3 regions of the Roseitalea sp. genome follow, and region 1 is predicted to be linked to each of the others. Evidence: riboswitches for the same ligand, from Rfam matches in the RefSeq annotation. Region 1 holds a riboswitch; each other region holds the start of a gene.
The links. Region 1 has a riboswitch for thiamine pyrophosphate ahead of AC5E6L_RS06130 (FAD-dependent oxidoreductase). Riboswitches for the same ligand answer to the same signal wherever they lie in the genome.

Region 1 (7,102 bases):
GGATGCGGTCTTCTGCGCCAACGACACGCTCGCCTTCGCGCTGCTCGACGCCGCCCGTTCGCGGCTGGGCCGCCGGCCGCCCATGGTCGTGGGATATGACAACTCCGCGCTCGCCGGCTGGCCCTCATACGACCTGACGAGCGTGGATCAGAACCTGGAGCAGATGACGTTCGCCACCGTGAAGACGGCGCTCGCGCTGGCCAAGGGGCTGCACGGCAAGACCGACCGGCACGTCATCGCGCCGTTCCTGGTCGAACGCGGATCGACCCGGGCCGAGTAGAGACAGGACATGACCAAGATACTGATCGACTGCGACCCCGGCCATGACGATGCGACGGCGATCCTGTACGCCGCGTCCCATCTCGACCTGGTCGGCATCAGCACGGTCTACGGCAACCAATCCGTCGACAAGACGACGACCAATGCGCTGTCGCTGGTCGCGCTTCTCGGTCTGGACGTGCCGGTCGCGCGCGGTTGCGCGCGGCCCCTCACAAGATCGTTCGAACACGGTGGCGACGTCCATGGCAAGACCGGGATCGACGGCGCGGAACTGCCGATGCCGGACACCGATGTGGTGGATGCGCACGCGGTCGACTTCATCATCGAGACCGCGCGGCGCCACCGCGGCGAACTGGTGCTTTGCCCGGTCGGCCCCATGACCAATGTCGCCATGGCCCTGCGCAAGGAGCCGCGCCTTGCCGCCTGGCTGCGCGCCATCAGCTGCATGGGCGGGACGACCCAGGTCGGAAACACCACGCCCGTGGCCGAGTTCAACATCTGGTGCGACCCGGAAGCGGCGGACATCGTCTTTGCGAGCGGCGTGCCGCTCTGGCTGGTCGGCCTCAATGTGACGCGGCAGGTCGGGCTGACCGCCCGCGACATCGAGCGGCTGAACGCGGGCGGCCGCATCGCCCGCACCTATGGCGCCCTGCTCGGCTTCTTCAGGGACAGGCTGAACGAGATCCACGGCTTGTCGAGCGCATCGCTGCACGATCCGTGCGCGCTGGTCCCCTTCATCGTTCCGGACCTGATCACCTATGCGCGCTGCCCGGTCGAGATCGAGGCGGGCGACGGGCTGACGCGCGGCATGACGGTCTGCGATTTCCGCAATCTGACCACCGCCAGGCTGGCGAACATTCGACCGGCGAAGCGCGCAAACTGCGAGGTCGCCGTCGCGGTCGATGCGCGCCCCCTCGTGGACCACATCATGGATGCCATCCTCGCATGGCCGGAACGCGGCGCGTTGGAGAGCCCCCATGCGCGCAGCACGCCATGACCGCGGGCCATCCCTTCAAGCGCAGGCGCCCGAACGCGATGACAGCCGCCTTGCGGCCGATCGTGGCGAGCTGGCCTCGGTCACGGTATCGGAACAGCGCAGGCAAGGCTTGCGCGCCCGCCGAAACCTGCCCCCACGATGACGATATGCGCGCGCGCCGGCATGGTGATGGTGTCCGGAGCGAGGCGCAAACGCGCCTGCTTGCCGGATGTCGGAATGTCACTGCTCATGCACCGCTACCATCTCCCGGAAGGCCGGTCCCGCGCCAGAAAGCGATTGCCTCATCGACCATCGCGCCGTGGTACGCCGCCGCGTCCGGGCCCGACGGGTCGCCGTCGAAGCGCCCCAGTTCCTTGGCGATGTCGAAAAAGCCGGGCGCCGGCATCCCGCCCCGGGCGCGGCTGATGACGAGCGCCGCGATGAAGGGGTGTCCGTTGGCCGCGTCCTGTCGCATCAGCCGTTCGAGCGCTTCGGTAAGCTGATGGATCGTGTTCGGAGGGACAAGGTCCAGCGCGTCGGCCAGCGCCTTGTATGTGATCGGCTCACCGCGCGCCGCGATCCTCTGAAGGTGTGTCCGCGCCCGTCCGGCCAGCGATTGTGTCGTCGGCAAAGCGTTTTCGGAGACGGCCGTCATGATGCGCCCCTGGCGAGGTCGAAGAGGCTGAGCGCATCATTCGCAGGCTTGCCTGCGGCGATCGGCAACGGGTCTTCGAGCAGGCTGCCGTCGGCTTCGATCACGACGCGCCAGGCCCGCGCGCGATATCGGAACGTCAGGCGCGTGCGGCCCGCATCTTCGTCCTGGCCGGTTTCGGCAAGGCTCACGACCAGGCCCTTGGCCATGTTCTGCTTCAGCGCTTCGACCGTCAGGCCGAGCCTGGGCGCCAGCACTTCGGCATCGATGGTGATCTGTGCATTGTTCACCTCTACGGCCGCACGCGGAATCGTCGTCATCGCCGCGCCGTTCCGATACCCGGCTGCCCGAACCTGCCGGATGAGAAATTGATGCAGAGCTGCTCCAATTCGTCCGCCGCGAGGGGCTCGCTCAAAAAGCCGCATTCATAGGCGTCCGCGCCGTCCTGGCAGCAACCGTCCCCTCTGAAATAAACGCAGGTTTTACAGGTCCCGAACAGCGGTTTGCCCGCCTGCAAGGCAACGCTCCCAAGCAAGCGCTGGAGCACGGCGGAAAAACTGCCGCGGACGCCCGGGGGCAGAGCGTCCGCGGCTCGCACCAGGGCCTCGATGGGATCGTCCTTCAAAAGCGCCCTGGCTTTCGGCGTCGGATCCAGCCTGACGCTTCGGCCGTCGGTGTCGGAACGGGCCTGTTGCAGATAGCCGTCCGCGACCAGACCCTTGATGGTTTGGGAGGCGGTGCCCCGCGTCGTGCCGTGGAACGCGGCGAACGCCGAAGGGGTGCGCGAGAAACGGTTGGCCCTGGCGAAATATCTCAATCCGGTCCACTGTGTCGGGGTCAACCCGCCCACGAGGCCGTCGCCCGACGCGATGCGCCCAAGGTGCAGGATCAATTCGGCGATCACGCGGCTGGCCATGCCGAGGTCCTTCCCCGAGAGCTTGGAGGGTCACTGTATATGATAGCGATGCCAAACTTCTTTGGCGAAATTATGATTTCGATACGATACTAAAAATGATTTCGCTTCGAGACTGTCCGGCTGATCGGTCACGCAGGCGCTTCGAGGCGAATGCATTGACACGTCAAAGCGGGCCACCTAAACCTTGGAGCGTTGGACAGGGGCGTCCGCGCTTGCCGCGTTCTGAGAAGCACCCTTCGAACCTGAACCAGATCATGCTGGCGTAGGGAGTCCGCGATGTTCGTCTTCCGGGCGCCAACGTCCTGATTGTCATCGCGTCTCCCCGGCCTGAAAGGGGAGAGATGGAGAACCCTGGACTCAATCCTCACCGGATGCACGAAACATCTGTCAAGACCGAGCCGGGGCGCGGACGCCCGCTGGCCGATGGCTGACGTTACGGTCATCGGCGCGGGCGTGGCCGGCCTTTGGGCCGCCTGGGCCCTGCTTGAGCAGGGCCTGACGCCGCACTTGGTCGACCGGGCCGGCGCGCCCGAGCGGCACGGCTGTTCATGGTGGGCCGGCGGCATGCTGGCGCCGGACTGCGAGGGCGCGCTGGCAGAGCCGGTCGTCGTCGCCCATGGCCGCGACGCCGCTGCGGCCTGGGCCGCGGTCACCGAGGTGACCGAACGCGGCACGCTGGTGCTCGCGCCCGAACGCGACCGGGCCGATCTCGACGCGTTCGCCGGCCGCACCCTGGGGCACGAACCGGTCGACGGTGCCGGCATCGCCCGGCTGGAGCCCGAACTGGAAGGCCGCCACCGGCACGGACTTTTCTTCAAGCACGAAGCCCATATCGAACCGCGACGGGCGCTGGCCGATTTGGTGGGGCACCTTGCCGGCAAGGGCGTCGCGATCGAACGGGCACACATATGCCCGGAAGACATTGCCGGCCCCGTGATCGACTGCCGGGGCCTGGCCGCGCGGGACGCGCTCGGCGATCTGCGCGGGGTGCGAGGCGAGATGATAGTTCTGCGCTCCCGCGAGATCGTGCTGCACCGCCCCATACGCCTTCTGCATCCGCGCCATCCGCTCTATGTCGTCCCGCGCGAGGACGGGCTTTTCATGCTCGGCGCGACGCAGATCGAAAGCGCCGATCGGTCCGGCGTGACCGCCCGTGCGGCGCTGGAGCTGTTGTCTTCGGCCTATGCGCTCGATCCGCGCTTTGCGGAGGCGGAAATCGTCGAGACGGGCGCCGACCTGCGGCCGGCCTTTGCCGACAATGTGCCGCGCATCGTCCGGCGCGGCCGCGTGCTGCATGTGAACGGGCTGTTCCGCCACGGCTATCTCATGGCGCCGGCCTTGGCGCGACAGGCGGCGGCCTGTCTCGCCAAGGGACACAAAGGGGATCTCGTCCATGAAAATTGACGTGAACGGCGTGCCGCAGGATGTCGAGGCCGCCACGGTCGAGGACGCGCTGCAAATGCTGGGCTGGGGCGAGCAGCGGGTTGCCACGGCGCTCAACGGGACCTTCGTTCCCGCCGCCGCGCGCGACGAGACGGCGCTGTCGCCCGGCGACCGGTTGGAAGTGCTGACCGCGATGCAGGGAGGCTAGGCATGCGCGATTTCTATGGCGTACGCCTGACCACCCCCATGATGCTCGGCACGGCGCGCTATCCGTCGCCGGCCGTGATGGAAGCGGCCTTCCGCGAAAGTGGTGCCTCGGTCGCCACGGTCTCGCTCCGGCGCGAGCGTGAGAGTGGACAAGCCTTCTGGGATATCGTCCGCGCGCTCGGCATTCATGTTCTGCCCAACACGGCAGGCTGCCACACCGCCCGCGAGGCCATCACCACCGCCTGCATGGCGCGCGAATATTTCGAGACCGACTGGATCAAGCTCGAAGTGATCGGTCACGCCGATACGCTGCAACCCGATCCTTTCGGCCTGGTGGAGGCCGCCGAGGCGCTGTGCGCCGACGGCTTCAAGGTCTTCCCCTACACGACCGAGGATCAGGTGCTTGCCAAGCGGCTTGTGGATGCCGGCTGCCGGGTGCTCATGCCCTGGGGCGCGCCGATCGGGTCCGGCCAGGGGCTGAACAATCCGCACGGCCTGCGGACCCTGCGGGCCGCGTTCCCCGACATCGCGCTGGTGGTGGACGCCGGACTGGGCCTGCCCAGCCATGCCGCCCAAGCCATGCAGATGGGCTATGACGCGGTTCTGCTGAACACCGCCGTGGCCGAAGCGCGCAATCCGGTGGCCATGGCGCGGGCCTTCGCGCTGGCCGCCGAGGCGGGCGCGATGGCCTCGGCCGCCGGTCCGATGCCCGTGCGCGACATGGGCCAGCCCTCCACCCCGGTCATCGGCAGGGCCTGGCTATGAGCTTGCCGCGCTTCTACCCGGTTTTCGACAGCGCGGCCTGGGTCGCCCGGTCCGTCCGGCTGGGGACGAAGCTGGTGCAGCTGCGCATCAAGGACCGGCCGGAGGAGGACCTGCGCCGGGAGATATCCGAGGCGCTGGACATCTGCCGCCGGCACGGCGCCGCGCTGGTGGTGAACGATTATTGGGAACTGGCCATCGCGCTTGGCGCCGAGTGGCTTCACCTCGGGCAGGAGGATCTGGACAGTGCCGATATCGCCGCCATTCGCCGCGCCAACCTCCGCCTTGGCATTTCGACCCATGACGATGCCGAACTCGACCGCGCGCTGGCGTTTGCGCCCGATTACGTCGCGCTGGGGCCGATCTATCCGACCATCCTGAAGAAGATGCCCTGGGCGCCGCAGGGCCTTGACCGGCTGGCCGCGTGGAAGCGCCGCGTGGGCACGACGCCGCTATGCGCCATCGGCGGCATGAGCGTCGAGCGCGCGCCCGCGGCGTTCGAGGCCGGCGCCGATCTGATCGCCGCGGTGACCGACATCACGCTCCATTGCGACCCCGATGCGCGGATGGGCGACTGGCTGAGGGTGTGCGCATGACCCGCTATGCCCGCCAGACCGCGCTGCCCGAGGTCGGCCCCGCCGGGCAGGATCGGCTGCGCGCGGCCCGTGTCCTGGTCGTCGGCGCGGGTGGGCTCGGCGTGCCGGTCCTGCACTATCTCGCCGGCGCCGGGGTCGGCGTCATCACGGTTGTGGATGGCGACCGGGTCGAGGAGGCGAACCTCCACCGCCAGCCGCTCTACCGCATGGGCGATCTGGGCCGTTCCAAGGCCGAAGCGGCCGCACAGGCCCTTCGCGCCCTCAATCCCGATGTCGTCGTGCGGCCGCAAGCGCGCTGGCTCGATCCGGCATGCGCGCCCGGTCTGGTGGCGGACGCCGATGTGGTCCTCGATTGCGCGGACACGTTCGCCGCAAGCCTCACCCTGTCGGACGCCTGCCGCGATGCGGGCCGACCGCTGATTTCCGGCTCGGCGCTGGGGCTTGCCGGCTATGCCGGCGGCTTTTGCGGCGGTGCGCCTTCGCTGCGCGCGGTCTTTCCCGACCTGCCGCAGACCGCCGCAAGCTGCGCGAGCGCGGGCGTGCTGGGGCCGGTCGTGGCGATGATCGGCGCCGTGCAGGCACACATGGCGCTCGCCGTGCTGCTCGGCTTCACGCCCAGCCCGCTCGCAACGATGCTGATCTTCGATGCCAAGACCCTGCACACGTCCCGTTTCCGGTTCGATGCCGCGACCGAGCCGCGGCGCGCCCATGAGTTCGTGGCGATCTCGCAGATCCGCGGGGACGATCTCGTCGTCGACCTGCGCACCGAAGCACCAGCACCGTTCCATCCCGATGCGGTTCAACTCTCGCCGGAGCGGCTTGCCGAATTGACGCCGTCCCCGGACACCGCGCGCATCGTGCTGGCCTGCCGGACCGGCCTGCGCGCCTTCAATGCGGGCCAAACGCTTGGCGAGCGCTGGCCGGGCCCGATCGGCCTTCTGGCCGTTCCACCGCTTTGAAACGCCGACCCCAAGGAGACTCAAAATGGCTCAAATCTTGGCGGGCAGCCCCATGCTGACGCCGCTTGGACGGGGAAACGCATGATCCCCAACATCCTGTCCATCGCAGGCTCCGACCCCTCGGGCGGCGCCGGCATTCAAGCCGACATCAAGGCGATCTCGGCCAATGGCGGCTACGCCATGGCGGCGATCGCGGCGCTGACCGTGCAGAACACCCAAGGGGTGCGCGGGTTCGAGACCGTGTCGCCGGCCATGGTCGGCGACCAGATCGCGGCGATCCGCGACGATATCCGCATCGATGCGGTCAAGATCGGCATGCTGGGGACGGTGGAGATCGTGGCGGCGGTGGCCGAGGCGCTCGGCGGGCTCGCC
Region 2 (7,102 bases), on a different contig from region 1:
GCGCGCGGACGCGATCGCCCGCGATTATGGCATTCCGGCCGCGCTGACGGATTTCGACGCGCTGGTCGAGCGGCAGGACGTCGATATCGTCCATATCTGCACGCCGTCCGGCCTGCATGCGGCGCAGGCCGAGGCGACGGTGAGGGCCGGCAAGCATGTGGTGTGCGAAAAGCCGCTCGCCGGCTCGCTCGCCCAGATCGATGCCCTGGCCGAACTGGAGCGCGCCTGCGGCCTTTCGGTGTCGCCGATCTATCAGTACCGGTTCGGCACGGGTCTTCAGAAGTTCCTGCATCTGCGCGACAGGGGCGTGCTCGGCAAGTTCTATCTGGCAACCGTCGAAACCCATTGGCGCCGGGGGATGGACTATTACGCGGTGCCCTGGCGCGGCCGCTTCGCCACCGAGCTTGGAGGGTGCCTCGTCACCCATGCCATCCACGCCCATGACATTGTCGTGCACGCGCTCGGCCCCGTGGCAAGCGTGCATGCCCGCACGGCGACGCGGGTGGTGCCGATCGAGACCGAGGACTGCGCCGTCGTCTCGCTTCAGATGGCCGATGGCGGCCTGGTCGCGCTCTCGGTCACGCTGGGCGCGGCCGTCCAGCACACGCGCCTGCGCCTGTGCTTCGAAAGGGTGACGGTGGAAAGCAACACCGAGCCCTACGCGCCCGACGCAGAACCCTGGACGTTCCTGCCGGCCGATGGCGAGGCGGCGGCGGCGATCGCAACGGCCCTGTCCGATTTCGCGCCGGCCGCCGAGCGTTACGAAGGCCAGTTCCGGGGCATTCACGCCGCGCTGACGCAAGGGGCGCCGCTGCCGGTGACGGTCGCCGACGCGCGCGCTTCGGTCGAGCTTGTGACGGCGGCCTACCATTCGGCGCGCACCGGCGCGACGGTCGCCCTGCCCGTCGCCACCGATCATCCGCTCTATCGCGGATGGGTTTGAAGCTCCGGTCCCGCATCGCCGCGTTCAGAGCGATGCGGAAAGCATAAGCGCCAGCAGGAGCATCGTCCCGCTTGCGACGACGAAGGCGCCGTCACGCCCTGAAAGCTGCGGCGGATTCATGACGGTGCGCTTTGTCCCCGGCGAGAGCCCCCGCGCTTCCATGGCGAGCGCCGAGCGGCCGGCGCGGCGGATCGCATAGGCGAGCAGCGGCACGATCAGCGAGATCATCTCGGCGGGTCCGGGAATGCGGCGCGGCGGCCGGCCGCGCCGCATGGCCCTTGCAAGGCGTATGGTCTGCATCTCGCGGCCGAGATCGGGGACAAGCTGCAAAGCCTGAAACAGCGCAAGGCCCACCGAGGGCGGCAGGCGCCAATGGACCATCAGCGCCTTGATCAAAGCGCCCGGATCGGTGGTCAGGGCGAACAGAGCCGAGACCATGCCGCAGGCGATCGCCCGGAAGAACAGGACAAGGCCGGCCGAGGCGGCGGGCGCGCCGAACGGCGTTTCGTCGGCCATCTGCAACGCGAACGCGCTGTCCTGGCGGAACAGCACGCTGGTGGTGAAAAAGCCAAAGCCGAACAGGGCGAACGGGATCATCAGAGCAAGGACGAAGAGGGGCGCGCGGCGCTCGATGAGGATCAGCGCCCCGGCGGCGAGCCCGATCGTGACGAGTTGGAACTGGAGATCGAACACGAGGATCGATGCGGCGATCCAGACCAGGCAGACCACCATCTTGGGCAGCGGGTGCAGCACGCTCAGCACGGCCCACCATCCAGCCAGTCAAGAAGCGCCAGAACGGGCGGCGGCGCCAGATCGGCGCCCGAAAGAAGGGCGCGGTCACGCAGCAGCGTTGCGGGCGGGCCCTGGGCGGCGATGCCGCCGCCGGCAAGCAGCACGATCCGGTCGCACACCGCCAACGCAAAGGCCATATCGTGCGTGACGATCGCGACCGCCCGCCCCTGGCGCGCCAGATCGTCGACAGCCCTGGCGATCATGTCCGCACCGCGCGCGTCGAGCCCGGACGTCGGCTCGTCGAGCACGAGCAGCGGCCAGCGGCCGGTGGCCGTCAGGCAGGCCAGGGTCAGCCGCCGCTTCTGGCCCTGCGACAATTCATAGGGGTGCTGCGGCAGGACACCGGCCAGGCTCCACCGTTCGGCGATGGCGCCGATCCGCGCGGCATCCCCCCCGCCGGGCAGGGCGGCGGCGATCTCCTCGCGCACGCTCGCCTCCAGAAGCTGGCTTTCGGGGTTCTGAAAGGCGATCGCGCCGGGCGGCCCGGTGCGTGTTCCGCCTTTCAGCCGCAGCAGGCCGGCAAGGGTCGCGCCCAGCGTCGACTTGCCCGCGCCGTTCGCGCCGATGAGGCCGACCACCTCGCCGGCGCGCAGTTCCATCGAGATATCGCGCAGCACGACCGGGCCGAACAGCGGCGCGCAGTCGGCCCCTGCGAGCGCCGCCACCGGGCGGCCGGGCGACCGCGTCGGCGGACCGAGCGGGGCGGCCACATCGGCGAGCGCGGCGCGCGCGCGTGCCCGGCAGGCACCGTCCGATGCATCGAGATGGGCAAGCAGCGTCTCAAGGCGCAAGGGCGCGGTGGGCGGAGCAAGGTCGACCTTGCGCAGGGCCAGGTCCAGACGGCTGGCAAGGGGTGTCCAGATACCCTGGGAATCGAGCCGGTCGCCATGCGCCCGGAACAGGGGCGCCGGTGCGCCCTGGGCGATCAGGGCGCCGTCATCGCCGATGACGGCCACACGGTCGACGGCCTCGATCATCGCGTCCAGGCGATGGTCGACGATCAGCACGGCCTGTTCTCCGCCGGTCTGAAGCAGCAGATCGTATGCGCGGTTCGCCGCCGCCGGCGCGAGGCTGGCCGTCGGCTCGTCGGCCACGAAGATGGGCGCTTCGGCGACCAGCGTGGCGGCAAGGGCGACAAGTTGCTTTTCGCCGCCCGACAATGTCGAGGTGCGCCGCGTCCGCCAGTGCGCCGGCAAGCCGACCTGCGCCATCACCGCCTCGACGCGCCGTGCGATCTCATCATCCGGCATGGCGCGGTTTTCGAGCGCGAAGGCGATCTCGTCCTCCACGCACAGGCCGGTGAGCGTGCGGTCGGCGTCCTGGAAGAACTGGGCGACCGTGTCGGCCCAGCCGGCCGGGCTTCGGTCCGCAACGCACCGGCCGTCGAGGCGGACATGGCCAGTGACCGCCGCCGGCACCGATTGCGGCACGATGCCGGTCAGCGTCTGCAGAAGGGTCGACTTGCCCGAGCCGGACGGTCCGAGCACAAGCATGCGCTCGCCGGGCCGGACCGCAAGCGACACAGGGCCGACCGCCGCGCGCCGCGCGTAGGGATAGCGCACCGTGACGCGATCCCACCACGCAAGCGGCACGGGCCCGGCAACGTCAAGCGGCGGCCGTCGCGCGACGGTCATGATCGATCCTGAGGCCGGACAGAACGCCGGTCCTGTAGAGGGCGTTGACGACGATCCAGGCGAGCAGGCCGCCCAGCAGCGCGCCCGACAGGCAGCGCAGCGTGAACATGACCACCAGCAGCGTCGGCGCCAGATCGCCATAGTCGAAGCGGATCCACGTATAGATGAAGGAGAACACCGCCGCGCCGACGCCGGCCGCCATCAGCACCGGCAGCGAGTAGCGCTTCCATCGCGTGGCCGCGAAGACAGCCTCGGCGCCCGCCCCCTGGACCAGCCCCGAGAGCAGCAGGATCAAGCCGGCAGGCGAGCCGAGCAGGACCTGGGTGGCCGCCGCCAGCACCTCGGAGGTCAGGGCAACGCCCGGCTTGCGGATGATCGCCGCCGCGATCATCGAGACGATGAACCAGAAGCCCATGACCACATCCATGGTGACCGGGCCGAACACGGCCTGGGCGATGAGCCACACTTGCACCCAGGCCAGATAGAGAACGCCGAAGACCGCGCCGAGGACGGCAATGATCAGCGTTTCGCGCAAGGTCCAAAGATTGCTTCCGGTCATGGCATGCCCCTTTCGTGAGGAAGTTGGGGGAACAAGAGCGCCGCAACGCACGACGCGCGTTCAGGGACGGGTCGGGCTGTTGGCCGATACCGTTACGTCGAGCGCGACATGGCCGCTCGCCGGACCGAAGCGGACGAACGCCTCGCCCAGCGCGGCGAACACCGCGCCGGCGTCGCCACAGAGCCTGGTGCAGAAGTTCTTGGACCGGTCGAAGACGCCAGAGCCCTTCAGAAAGCCGATACACCCATAGATCTCGTCCATATGATGGTCGGCGCCGAGCGGATAGAGCGAGAACTGGCAGGCGACGTGCCGCCCCGTCCGGGGTGCCGCCCTGACCGCTTCCAGGGCAGCGGCGGCGCGCCGTTCGAGCGGCTCGTCCGACATCCGGCCCGCGATCGGCGTGCAGATCGGATCGTCCGGCTCGCCGGGACAGCCGCGCGAGACGGCCGCCGACAAGACGCAATGGGCGTCCGTCGCGGCGGCGGAGACGAACAGGTCGCGCATGGCGGCAAACAGCATCTGCGGCGGTCCGACCACCAGGGTGGAGATATCGTCTGTCTCGATCCGCAGATGGTCGCGATGAGGATCGAGCGCCTTGAGCGCGCCCGTGATGATGCCGACGAAATCGTCGGACATGGGGTACAGGGACACTTGTGCGCCGGAAAACATGGCTCGCCTCGCTCCGCTGGCATTATCCAGATCAGCTTGAGGGTCCGCAGGCTTGCGCGCCGCATCTCAGCCCCGGCATCACGGGGCACCCCTGTCGACAGATCACTGTTAGCGGGCGCGGGCGGCCTTGTAAACGCCCGACGGCCGCGCCCGGCACGCGGCCGCGCAGACGAGCGGTTCGACGCAGCGTGGGGCGCGGGCGAGCGCGGTCAGAAGTCGATCCGGAGCTTGCGCACCAGCCCCAGCCGGAAGCGATACTGGTCGCGGCTGCCCAGGGCCGTGACGGGCGAGGCGCCCGCATCACCGGTCAGCCGCTCATAGGCGGCAAGCCCCTCGACCGCCCATCCGGCGCTGACGTCGTAGCGCACGCCCGTCTCAACGCCCCAGGATTTGATACCCGCATCGGCATCGAAGGCGGCGAACCCCGCCGTTCCGGCGGGCACGCTGAAATAGGTGTCGACATAGGTCGCATCCGCATAGGAGAGTCGGGGGCCGGCATGGACTTTCAGGCCCGGACGCGGTCTGACGACGACATCGGCGCCCGCTTCGCCGGTCCAGCCCTCATGGCCGCCAAACCCGCGCCGCAGGCTGGCGTGGAGGCGGAAATGGTCAGCCTCGTAGCCGGCTTCGAGCCCGAACTCGATCGCCAGATCGACATCGGCAAGACCGGTCAGGGCCGGCGTGTCGGCGGCGGTGCGTTCACCGCGAACGGCAAAGGACGGCCCGATCGAAACCCCGCCCTTGCGGCCGCCGAGCTGGAAACCGTTTGGCAGTGTAAGGCGCTTGATGCGAACGATCGGATAGGGCGTGACCAGGATCTGCGAAGCGCCCTCGTAGCGCGGCGCGAACTGGCCACCGCCTCCAAGTTCCAGATCGATTCCCGGTCGCTCCTGCGCCAGGCCGGGCGCGGCCGCTGCGAACATGGCGAGGACAAGGGCGGCGCAGGCGCCGGAGACGTGCTTGAACATGGTGCTGATTTCCTTGTCGGACGCTTGCGGGAACAAAGACGGTGGTCGGTCGATTCCGTCAAGCCGTCTACGCAGCAGAACCGGTTCGGATGACGAGATCGCTCAAATGCCTCGGGCCTCGACTGAAGCAGGACATGGTTTACAAACGGTTCATCATGGCGCGCACAGATGCCGCCATGGATTTGCCTACATATGCAGCGGCTTGCCCGTCGCCGCCGCAAGCGCCGCCTCGCGCACCACCTCGCTCATGGTCGGGTGGGCATGGCAGGTGCGCGCCAGGTCCTCCGACGAGCCGCCGAACTCCATCAGAACCGCGCATTCATGGATCAGATCGCCCGCGCCCTTGCCGACGATGTGCGCGCCGAGCACCCGGTCGGTCGCCTTGTCGGCCAGGATCTTGACGAAACCGTCGGTCGCCAGCGTGGCGCGCGCGCGACCATTGACGCTGAAGGGAAACTTGCCGACCGTGTAGTCGACGCCGTCGGCCTTGAGCTCCTCCTCGGTCTTGCCAAGCGAGGCCACTTCCGGTTCGGTGTAGACGACATTGGGGATCACGTCATAGTTCACGTGCCCGGCCCGGCCGGCGATGCGCTCGGCCACCGCCATGCCCTCGTCCTCGGCCTTGTGGGCCAGCATCGGCCCCTTGACCACATCGCCGACCGCCCAGATGCCGTGCACCGAGGTCTGCCAGTGCTCGTTGATCTCGACCCGGCCGCGATCGTCCATGACGACGCCGGCCTTGGCCAGCCCCAGCCCTTCCGTGTAAGGCTTGCGCCCCGTGGCGACCAGAACGACATCGGCGTCGAGCGTTTCGGTGTTCCCGCCCTTGACCGGCTCGTAGGTGACATGGCCGCCCCTGCCGGCCTTGCGCACGTCGGTCACCCTTGCGCCGAGCTTGAAGGTCAGGCCCTGCCTGGCAAGCATTTTCTGGAACTGGCGCGCGACGTCCCCGTCCATGCCGCCCAGGATCGTGTCCAGATATTCGATCACGGTGACCTCGGCGCCGAGCCGCGACCAGACCGAACCCAATTCCAGACCGATCACGCCGCCGCCCACGACGATCATCTTGCCCGGCACCTTGCCCAGCGACAGCGCGCCCTCCGACGAGACGATCACCTTTTCGTCGAACGCGACATCGACGCCGGGAATACCGGCGACATCCGAGCCGGTGGCGATGACGATGTGCCTTGTGTCGATCTCGGTGGGCTCGCCTTCGCCGGGCGTCACCTTGACCTTGCCCTCGCCGAGGATCGAACCGGTGCCGCGATGGACGTCGATCCTGTTCTTCTTCATCAGAAAATCGACGCCGTCGACATTGGATTTCACGGTGGCGTCCTTGTGCGCCATCATCGCCTTGAGATCGAGCTTGGGCTTGCCCACATCGACGCCGAGCGCCTTGTGGCCGTGGCCCGCCTCATGGAAGACATCGGAGGCGTGCAGCAGCGCCTTTGACGGGATGCAGCCAATGTTCAGGCAGGTGCCGCCCAGCGTCGGCCATTTCTCGACGATCGCCGTCTTCAGGCCGAGCTGCGCCGCC
Region 3 (7,102 bases), on a different contig from region 1:
CCGGCACGTTCAGCGCCTTGAGGGCACGCAGGAAATAGGTGTTCTCCGGCCCGCAAATCAGGCCCAGGAACCGCGCCCCCGGCACCGCGTCGGCAAGGCTGGGCGCGTGTTCCACCGCGCAGGCCAGCAGCCGCACGAAGCCATCGACGAACTGGTAGTCCTGTTGCAGGTATCCGGCCATTTTTTCGCGATCCAGCGACCCGTCTGCCAGCGCATCGGTAAAGGCGTGCGTCGTCGCGGCGCGCCACTCTTCGGCAACCTGCGATCTGAGAAACTCGGTCGCGTTCATATCTGTCTCCTCAGTTGGCCCAAAAGGTCCGCCTGTGTTCGCAGCACATCGGCACCGTCCACCGGGCGGGGGATGGTTCCGGGCGGTGCCGGCACATCCAGCAGGCCATCGGCGGCCATGATCACGATCGTCTGTCCGAGCCGCGCCGCCTCGCCGGGATCATGGGTCACCAAAAGCACGGTCCGACCGGACAAAAGCTCCGCCGTCAGATCCTGCATTTGCAGGCGGGTCAGCGCGTCGAGCGCGGAGAAAGGCTCATCCAGCAGAACGACCGGGCGGTCCTCCATCAGCGTGCGCGCCAGAGCCACGCGTTGCCGTTGCCCGCCCGAAAGGCTGCCCGGTTTCTTGTCTGCATGACCGGCAAGTCCGACACGCGACAGGACCTGCGCGCCGCGCGCTGGATCCGGCGCCTCGCCCCGCAGCCGCGCGCCGATCAGGACATTGTCCAAAGCGGTCAGCCAAGGCAGCAACAGATCGTCCTGCGCCATCAGCGCGACATTGCCCGCGCCTTCAATCGTGCCGTCAAGTTCGATCGCATCATCCAAGCCGGCAAAGAGCCGCAGAACGGTGGATTTGCCCACCCCGCTGGCGCCAAGCAGACAGGTCCACCGGCCGGGCGCAAGCGTCAAATCCATCCCGGTGAAAATGGGTACCCCGTCGATCGAGGCCGATCCGGACAGCGAAAGCGCGGTCAAGGGGACAACCCCATGTCCCAGAAGCCCACTTCCAGCCTTGTCGCCGTGGCGAACCGTTTGTGCAGCGCCGCCCAGCGGGGACTGGTTTGCGGATCATCGCCCAGACGTCGCGCTACCGCACCGTCAAGCAATGCGCCCACATCGCGACATACCTGCTGATAGTCGTCGCCGGCATAGGTCGCGATCCAGCCGGCATAGGTATCCGAGCGTGACGAGGCAGCCAATGCCGCCCCGATCTCGCCATAGCCCATCACGCAAGGCGCCAGTGCCGCCAGCAGATCCAGCAGGTCGCCGGAATGGCCGGCATCGAGCACATAGCGCGTGTAGGCAAGATTTTCCGGCCGCTCTTCGGTGGCAAACAGATCTGCCTCATCAATACCCGCTTTGGCGCAGGTCTTGATGTGCAATGCAATCTCCCCGTTGATCAGCCCGTTGACCGTGCCCGCCGCAAGCCGCATCTCCTCGACCGTGTCGGCCTTGGTGACCGCCAGCGCCCAGGCGCGCGAAAAATGGATCAGGAAGACGTAATCCTGGCGCAGATAGTGCACGAACGCCGCGCGGGGCAGGCTGCCGTCGCCCAGCCCCCGTACGAAGCGGTGCTTGGCATAGGCAGACCATTGGGGTGTCATGTCCCGCCAGGCGGTGAAGGTCGCACCGAAACTCATTCTTCCGCTCCCAGATCGACGGCGAGCATGGACACGGGCCGTGTGCCTTCGATCAGGCCGCTGTCGGCCAGAAACCGCTCAAAGCGCGCATAACGGCCTTCGTCCAGCGCCTCGGGCCGCAAGGCAAAGCGCGGCAGTGTGTCGACCCAGGCCTTGGCGTTCAGCGCGTCATCGAGTTCCGGTGCATAATTCTTGAACAGCTCCCAGCTTTTGTCGGGGTTGTTCACGATATACTGGGTGGCCAGTTCCGTGGCGCGCAGGAAGCGCCGGATCTGATCCTTGTCCATGCGGTCGGGATTGGTGACATAGATCAGTTCGTCATAGGTCGGCACGCCCTCTTCCTCGACATAGAAGCAGCGGCCTTCGACACCTTCGATTTCCATCTGGTTCAGTTCGAAATTCCGGTAGGCGCCGATCACCGCATCCACCTGGCCCGACATCAACGAAGGCGAAAGCGAGAAGTTGACGTTCACCATCTCCACCTCATCAAGGCCAACCCCGTGCCGGTCCAGCATCGCCGTCAGGACGGCCTCTTCGATCCCGGCGACCGAGAAGCCGATCCTGCCGCCTTTCAGCTGGCTGATCTCCTGAATCGGGCCATCCTTGACCACCAACAGGCAATTGAGCGGTGTCGCGATCAGCGTGCCGACCCGGATAAGCGGCAGGCCCTCGGCCACCTGCAAATGCTGGCTTGGCTGGTAGCTTATGGCGATGTCGCCCTGACCCGCCGCCACCAGTTTCGGTGGCGCGGACGGATCGGCGGGCGGGATGATTTCCACCTCAAGGCCCTGATCGCTGAAATAGCCCAACTCCTCCGCCACGATGATCGGACCATGGTCAGGGTTGATGAACCAGTCCAGCAGCAGGGTCACCTTGTCCTGCGCCATGGCGGGCGTCGCCAGCAGGAGGCCGGCGGCAGTCAGCAGATGTTTCACGAAAGTTCTCCTTAATCTCGTGGATCCGTCTCCAGGAGCGGGAAGCCTGGTCTTCCCGTTCCAATGTCGCGAAAGCCGTTCGGCCGCATGCCAGGCCCGACCGGCGCGCCAGCACGGCCCGTTGGCCGGGGCAGGAAATCGCCGGGCGCTATCGCAGACGGCGCGGTGAAGGTGGTGGCTGGCGGGGGGTCGGATGCGCCATCGAAGCGAAATCCGCCAAAGCGCAAACTGGCTGCGTCATAGGTGATCAGGCCGCCCGAATCCGGGCCGGCCATCGTCAGTGCGTTGGCCACCATGCGCATACCCCTCTGGTGCGGACCAGGCCGGGCATGCAGGCAAAAGCGATGTGGATATGGGCGTCCATGTGCTGTTTCCTACGCCGGTCCTAACCGGTTCAGGTTCAATGGGTTTGCGTCGCCGCATCTCAGCCCGTACGGGCACCCCAACAGTTCAATTATCGATTACAGCCCAGCTCCCCTTTGGTCAAACCGATTTCCGGAAAGGACAGCCGTCACGGTGTCCTTGATGACAAACCGCTCTAGGCGGGTGGCGTGCCGTTCTCGCGCAGAACGGCGCCGGCAAGATAGAGCGAGCCGCCGATCAGGATGCGCGGAGGCCGTTCGAGCCCGTTCCAGCTTTCGGCGATAAGGCGCAGGGCCGACGCCACATCGTCCATCGGTTCCGCCGAAAGTCCCGCTTCGCGCGCCTGGCCCGCGAGCATGCCAGGATCGCGGCCGGCCTCGCTGTCGGGCACCGGCACGGTGAAGACGTGCCGGACCAGCCCCTCGAACACGCGCAGATACCCCGCCGCGTCCTTTGCTTCGAGCATCCCCGTGATCATGAACAGGGGCCGTTCGACCTCTTCCTCGCGCGCGGCGAGGAATTCGGCGGCCATGGCCGCCCCGTCCGGATTGTGTCCGCCGTCGAGCCATATCTCGGCGCCCTGCGGGGCGATGTCCGTCAAATGGCCGTTTGCAAGCCGCTGCATGCGCGCCGGCCAGTCGACCGCCTGCATCGCCCGCTCGGCGCCCGCTTCGGTAATGACGAACCCGCCGGCGCGCAGCGCCGCGATCGCCACAGCCGCATTGGCGAGCTGGTGCCGGCCGCGCAGCGCGGGCAGCGGCAGGTCCAAAAGGCCCTCGGTGTCCTGGAAGACGAAGCGGCCATGTTCCTCGAAGGCGATGAAGTGCTCGCCATAGAGACGCGCGGGGCAGCCGTGCGCTTCGGCGCGCGCCGCCAGGACCTCCCGCGCCTCCGCATAGGGCTGGGCGGCGATGACCACCGGAACGCCCGGCTTCATGATGCCTGCCTTCTCGCCGGCGATCAGGCCGACCGTGTCGCCGAGATGGGCCTGATGGTCGAGACCGATCGGCATGATGACGCTGACGGCGGGCCGCTCGATCACGTTGGTCGCGTCGGCGCGGCCGCCAAGGCCCACTTCGATGACCGCCGCGTCCGCCTCGTTCTCGCTGAAAAGGACGAACATGACCGCCGTCAGGATCTCGAACACGGTGATCTTGGCGCCGTCATTGGCGGCGGCCACGCGCGCGACCGCCCCGGCCAGCACGGCGTCGTCGACGAGCGCACCGGCGATGCGGAAGCGTTCGTGCCAGCGCACCAGGTGGGGCGAGGTGTGCACGTGGGTGCGGTGGCCGCCCGCTTCCAGAAGCGCCCGGCAGAAAGCGGCGCAGGAACCCTTGCCGTTCGTTCCGGCGATATGGATGGTCGGCGGCAACGCCGCGTGCGGGTCGCCGAGCGCGGCAAGCAGGCGGCGCACGCGTTCGAGCGTCAGATCGAAACCTGCGGGGTGCAGCGCCATCAGCGCGTCGATGGCGCGGCTTGCCCGGTCGGGCGCCATGAAGTCGGCTCCCGCCGCCGGCGGGTTTGAATCATGCTGGGTCACGGTCCGTGCTCCGTCAGAAGCCGGAAGAGGATTTGCGTGCCATGTCGGCCGGCGCGGAAGCGGCCGCCTCGGCTTCCGCCGGTTCGGCGGGTGCGGCCTCGGCTTCGGGCCGCGGGGCCGTTTCGGGCGGCTCGATCACCATCGGCTCGGCGGGCCCGTTCTCGACCGACGCATCCTGCCCGGTCAGCATCCGCAGCAGGCGCGCGACGGTCGGCCGCAGTTCCGGCCGCGGCACCACCATGTCGACCATGCCGTGGTCGAGCAGATATTCGGCGCGCTGGAAGCCTTCGGGCAGCTTCTCGCGGATGGTCTGCTCGATGACGCGCGCGCCGGCAAAGCCGATCACGGCGCCCGGTTCGGCGATATGGATGTCGCCGAGCATGGCGTAGGAGGCCGACACGCCCCCCGTGGTCGGGTTGGTCAGAACCACGATATAGGGCAGGCCCGCCTCCTTGAGCATCTCGACCGCGACGGTCGTGCGCGGCAGTTGCATCAATGACAGGATGCCTTCCTGCATGCGCGCGCCGCCGGACGCCGCAAACAGCACCATCGGGCATTTCTTGTCTATGGCCGTCTCGAAACCACGGATGATCGCTTCGCCGGCCGCCATGCCGAGCGAACCGCCCATGAAGGCGAAATCGTGCACGGTGGTGACGATCCGCATGCCTTCCAGCGTGCCCGTGGCGTTGACGATCGAATCCTCAAGGCCGGTCTTGAGCCGGTTCTCGCGCAGCCGGTCGGCATATTTCTTCTGGTCGCGGAACTTGAGCGGATCCTGCGCCACCTCGGGGTTGGGCAGTTCCTCGAAGGCCCCCTCATCGTAGAAATGCCCCAGGCGCTCGCGTGCCGAAATCTTCATGTGGTGGCCCGAGGCGGGGATCACCCACTGGTTCTCCTCGACATCGGCGTGAAAGACCATCTCGCCCGTCTCCGGACATTTGATCCACAGGTTCTCGGGCGTTTCGCGGCGCCCCAGCATGGAGTTGAGGCGGGGGCGCACATAGTTGGTGATCCAGTTCACGGCGAACTCCTTTGCGCCCGGATGTGGCCGATCTATTCGGCCGCTTCAAGGCGGGCCGAACGCACGCCCGCGGCAAGGCCGCGCACCAGCGTCGCGACCGCGGCGACCGTATCGGCGGTCGCGCGGCCCTGGGCGTCCAGCGATCCGGCAATGGCGTTGACGATGGCGGTGCCGACCACCACGCCGTCCGCGTCGCGGCCGATCAGCGCGGCCTGTTCGGCGGTCTTGACGCCGAAGCCGACGCACACGGGAAGCGGCGTATGGCCCTTGATGCGCTTGACCGCGGCGGCGACCGCGCCCGTGTCGGCGATGGCCGAGCCGGTGATGCCGGTCATCGACACATAGTAGACAAAGCCCGATGTGTTGGCGAGGACGGCGGGCAGTCGCCTGTCGTCGGTGGTCGGCGTCGCCAGGCGGATGAAGCTGACGCCGGCATCGAGCGCCGGCAGGCACAGTTCGCCGTCCATTTCCGGCGGCAGGTCGACGACGATCAGCCCGTCGATTCCGGCAACCTTCGCATCGGCCAGGAACCGCGCGACGCCATAGATGTAGATCGGGTTGTAATAGCCCATCAGGACGATGGGCGTATCGGCGTCGCACTGGCGGAAGGCGCGCGCCATGGCGATCGTCCCGGCCAGCGTCTGCCCGCCCTTCAGGGCTCTTTGCCCGGCCATCTGGATCGCCGGCCCGTCGGCCATCGGATCGGAAAAGGGCATGCCCAGTTCGATGATGTCGGCGCCCGCCCCGGGCAGCGCCTTCATGATGGCGAGCGCCGTGTCATGGTCCGGGTCGCCGCCCATGAAGTAGGTGACGAGCGCCGGGCGGCCCTCGTCCACGAGCCGCGCGAACAGCGCATCGAATCGGCTGGCGGTCATCGTTGGCCCTGCCTGGCGCGCACCGGCACCATCTCGCCGTCTTCCTTGACGAAAGCGCCGGCCCTGCCGGCGTCCGGCAGAACATCGAGCACCGTCTCGGACGGCCGGGCCAGCACGGTGCCAAGCGGCGCAACGACGATCGGCCGGTTCATCAGGATCGGGTGCTCCACCATGAAATCGATCAGTTGGTCGTCGCTCCATTTGGGATCGTCGAGCCCCAACGCATCATAGGGCGTGCCTTTCCTGCGCAGGACCTTGCGTACCGGCAGGCCGGTCGCGGCGATCAGTTCCACAAGCCTGTCGCGGCCCGGCGGCGTTTTCAGATATTCGATCACTTCGGGCTCCTCGCCCGAGGCGCGGATCATCGCCAGCGTGTTGCGCGAGGTGCCGCAGGCGGGGTTGTGATAGATGGTGATCGCGCTCAAGACGGCACCTCCGGGTGATCGAAACGCGCGCGGCCGGCATCGGCGTGGCCCGGCCCATGCGCGGCCAGCCTCGGCGTGCGGTTGACGAGAACGGCCTTGAGATCGAAGAAATCGGTCATGGTGCTGGGCCTTTACATGTCAGGCAGGCCGGCCGCAATCGGACATCTGCCGTCCTCCTGTCCCCGCTTCGCGCTCAAAGAAACAATGTACGGGCAAAGACGGCCGCAATGAGCGCGATCAATGCGCCCATCATCCATTTGATCAGCTTCAGCTCCCCCCGCAACGCGGCCATTT

Region 2: another riboswitch for thiamine pyrophosphate. It lies ahead of AC5E6L_RS01340 (YkoF family thiamine/hydroxymethylpyrimidine-binding protein); the one in region 1 lies ahead of AC5E6L_RS06130 (FAD-dependent oxidoreductase).
Region 3: another riboswitch for thiamine pyrophosphate. It lies ahead of AC5E6L_RS07905 (ABC transporter substrate-binding protein); the one in region 1 lies ahead of AC5E6L_RS06130 (FAD-dependent oxidoreductase).

The regions. Positions count from the first base shown of each region.
Region 1 covers NZ_CFIFWG010000045.1:3,860-10,961, forward strand. Annotated here, with positions in the region: gene AC5E6L_RS06105 (LacI family DNA-binding transcriptional regulator) at 1-280, shown strand, start outside; gene AC5E6L_RS06110 (nucleoside hydrolase) at 290-1,276, shown strand; gene AC5E6L_RS06115 (hypothetical protein) at 1,503-1,910, opposite strand; gene AC5E6L_RS06120 (DUF6522 family protein) at 1,907-2,227, opposite strand; gene AC5E6L_RS06125 (MarR family winged helix-turn-helix transcriptional regulator) at 2,224-2,823, opposite strand; TPP riboswitch at 3,012-3,109, shown strand; gene AC5E6L_RS06130 (FAD-dependent oxidoreductase) at 3,247-4,227, shown strand; gene thiS (sulfur carrier protein ThiS) at 4,217-4,414, shown strand; gene AC5E6L_RS06140 (thiazole synthase) at 4,417-5,178, shown strand; gene AC5E6L_RS06145 (thiamine phosphate synthase) at 5,175-5,771, shown strand; gene AC5E6L_RS06150 (ThiF family adenylyltransferase) at 5,768-6,730, shown strand; gene thiD (bifunctional hydroxymethylpyrimidine kinase/phosphomethylpyrimidine kinase) at 6,812-7,102, shown strand, end outside.
Region 2 covers NZ_CFIFWG010000006.1:18,495-25,596, forward strand. Annotated here, with positions in the region: gene AC5E6L_RS01320 (Gfo/Idh/MocA family protein) at 1-943, shown strand, start outside; gene AC5E6L_RS01325 (energy-coupling factor transporter transmembrane component T family protein) at 968-1,705, opposite strand; gene AC5E6L_RS01330 (ABC transporter ATP-binding protein) at 1,699-3,369, opposite strand; gene AC5E6L_RS01335 (ECF transporter S component) at 3,341-3,928, opposite strand; gene AC5E6L_RS01340 (YkoF family thiamine/hydroxymethylpyrimidine-binding protein) at 3,989-4,597, opposite strand; TPP riboswitch at 4,589-4,700, opposite strand; gene AC5E6L_RS01345 (MipA/OmpV family protein) at 4,807-5,565, opposite strand; gene lpdA (dihydrolipoyl dehydrogenase) at 5,752-7,102, opposite strand, start outside.
Region 3 covers NZ_CFIFWG010000066.1:1,055-8,156, reverse strand. Annotated here, with positions in the region: gene AC5E6L_RS07920 (TenA family protein) at 1-289, opposite strand, end outside; gene AC5E6L_RS07915 (ABC transporter ATP-binding protein) at 286-984, opposite strand; gene tenA (thiaminase II) at 981-1,649, opposite strand; gene AC5E6L_RS07905 (ABC transporter substrate-binding protein) at 1,646-2,536, opposite strand; TPP riboswitch at 2,939-3,039, opposite strand; gene AC5E6L_RS07900 (bifunctional folylpolyglutamate synthase/dihydrofolate synthase) at 3,123-4,442, opposite strand; gene accD (acetyl-CoA carboxylase, carboxyltransferase subunit beta) at 4,501-5,508, opposite strand; gene trpA (tryptophan synthase subunit alpha) at 5,541-6,383, opposite strand; gene arsC (arsenate reductase (glutaredoxin)) at 6,380-6,808, opposite strand; gene AC5E6L_RS07880 (hypothetical protein) at 6,805-6,927, opposite strand; gene AC5E6L_RS07875 (CCDC90 family protein) at 7,002-7,102, opposite strand, start outside.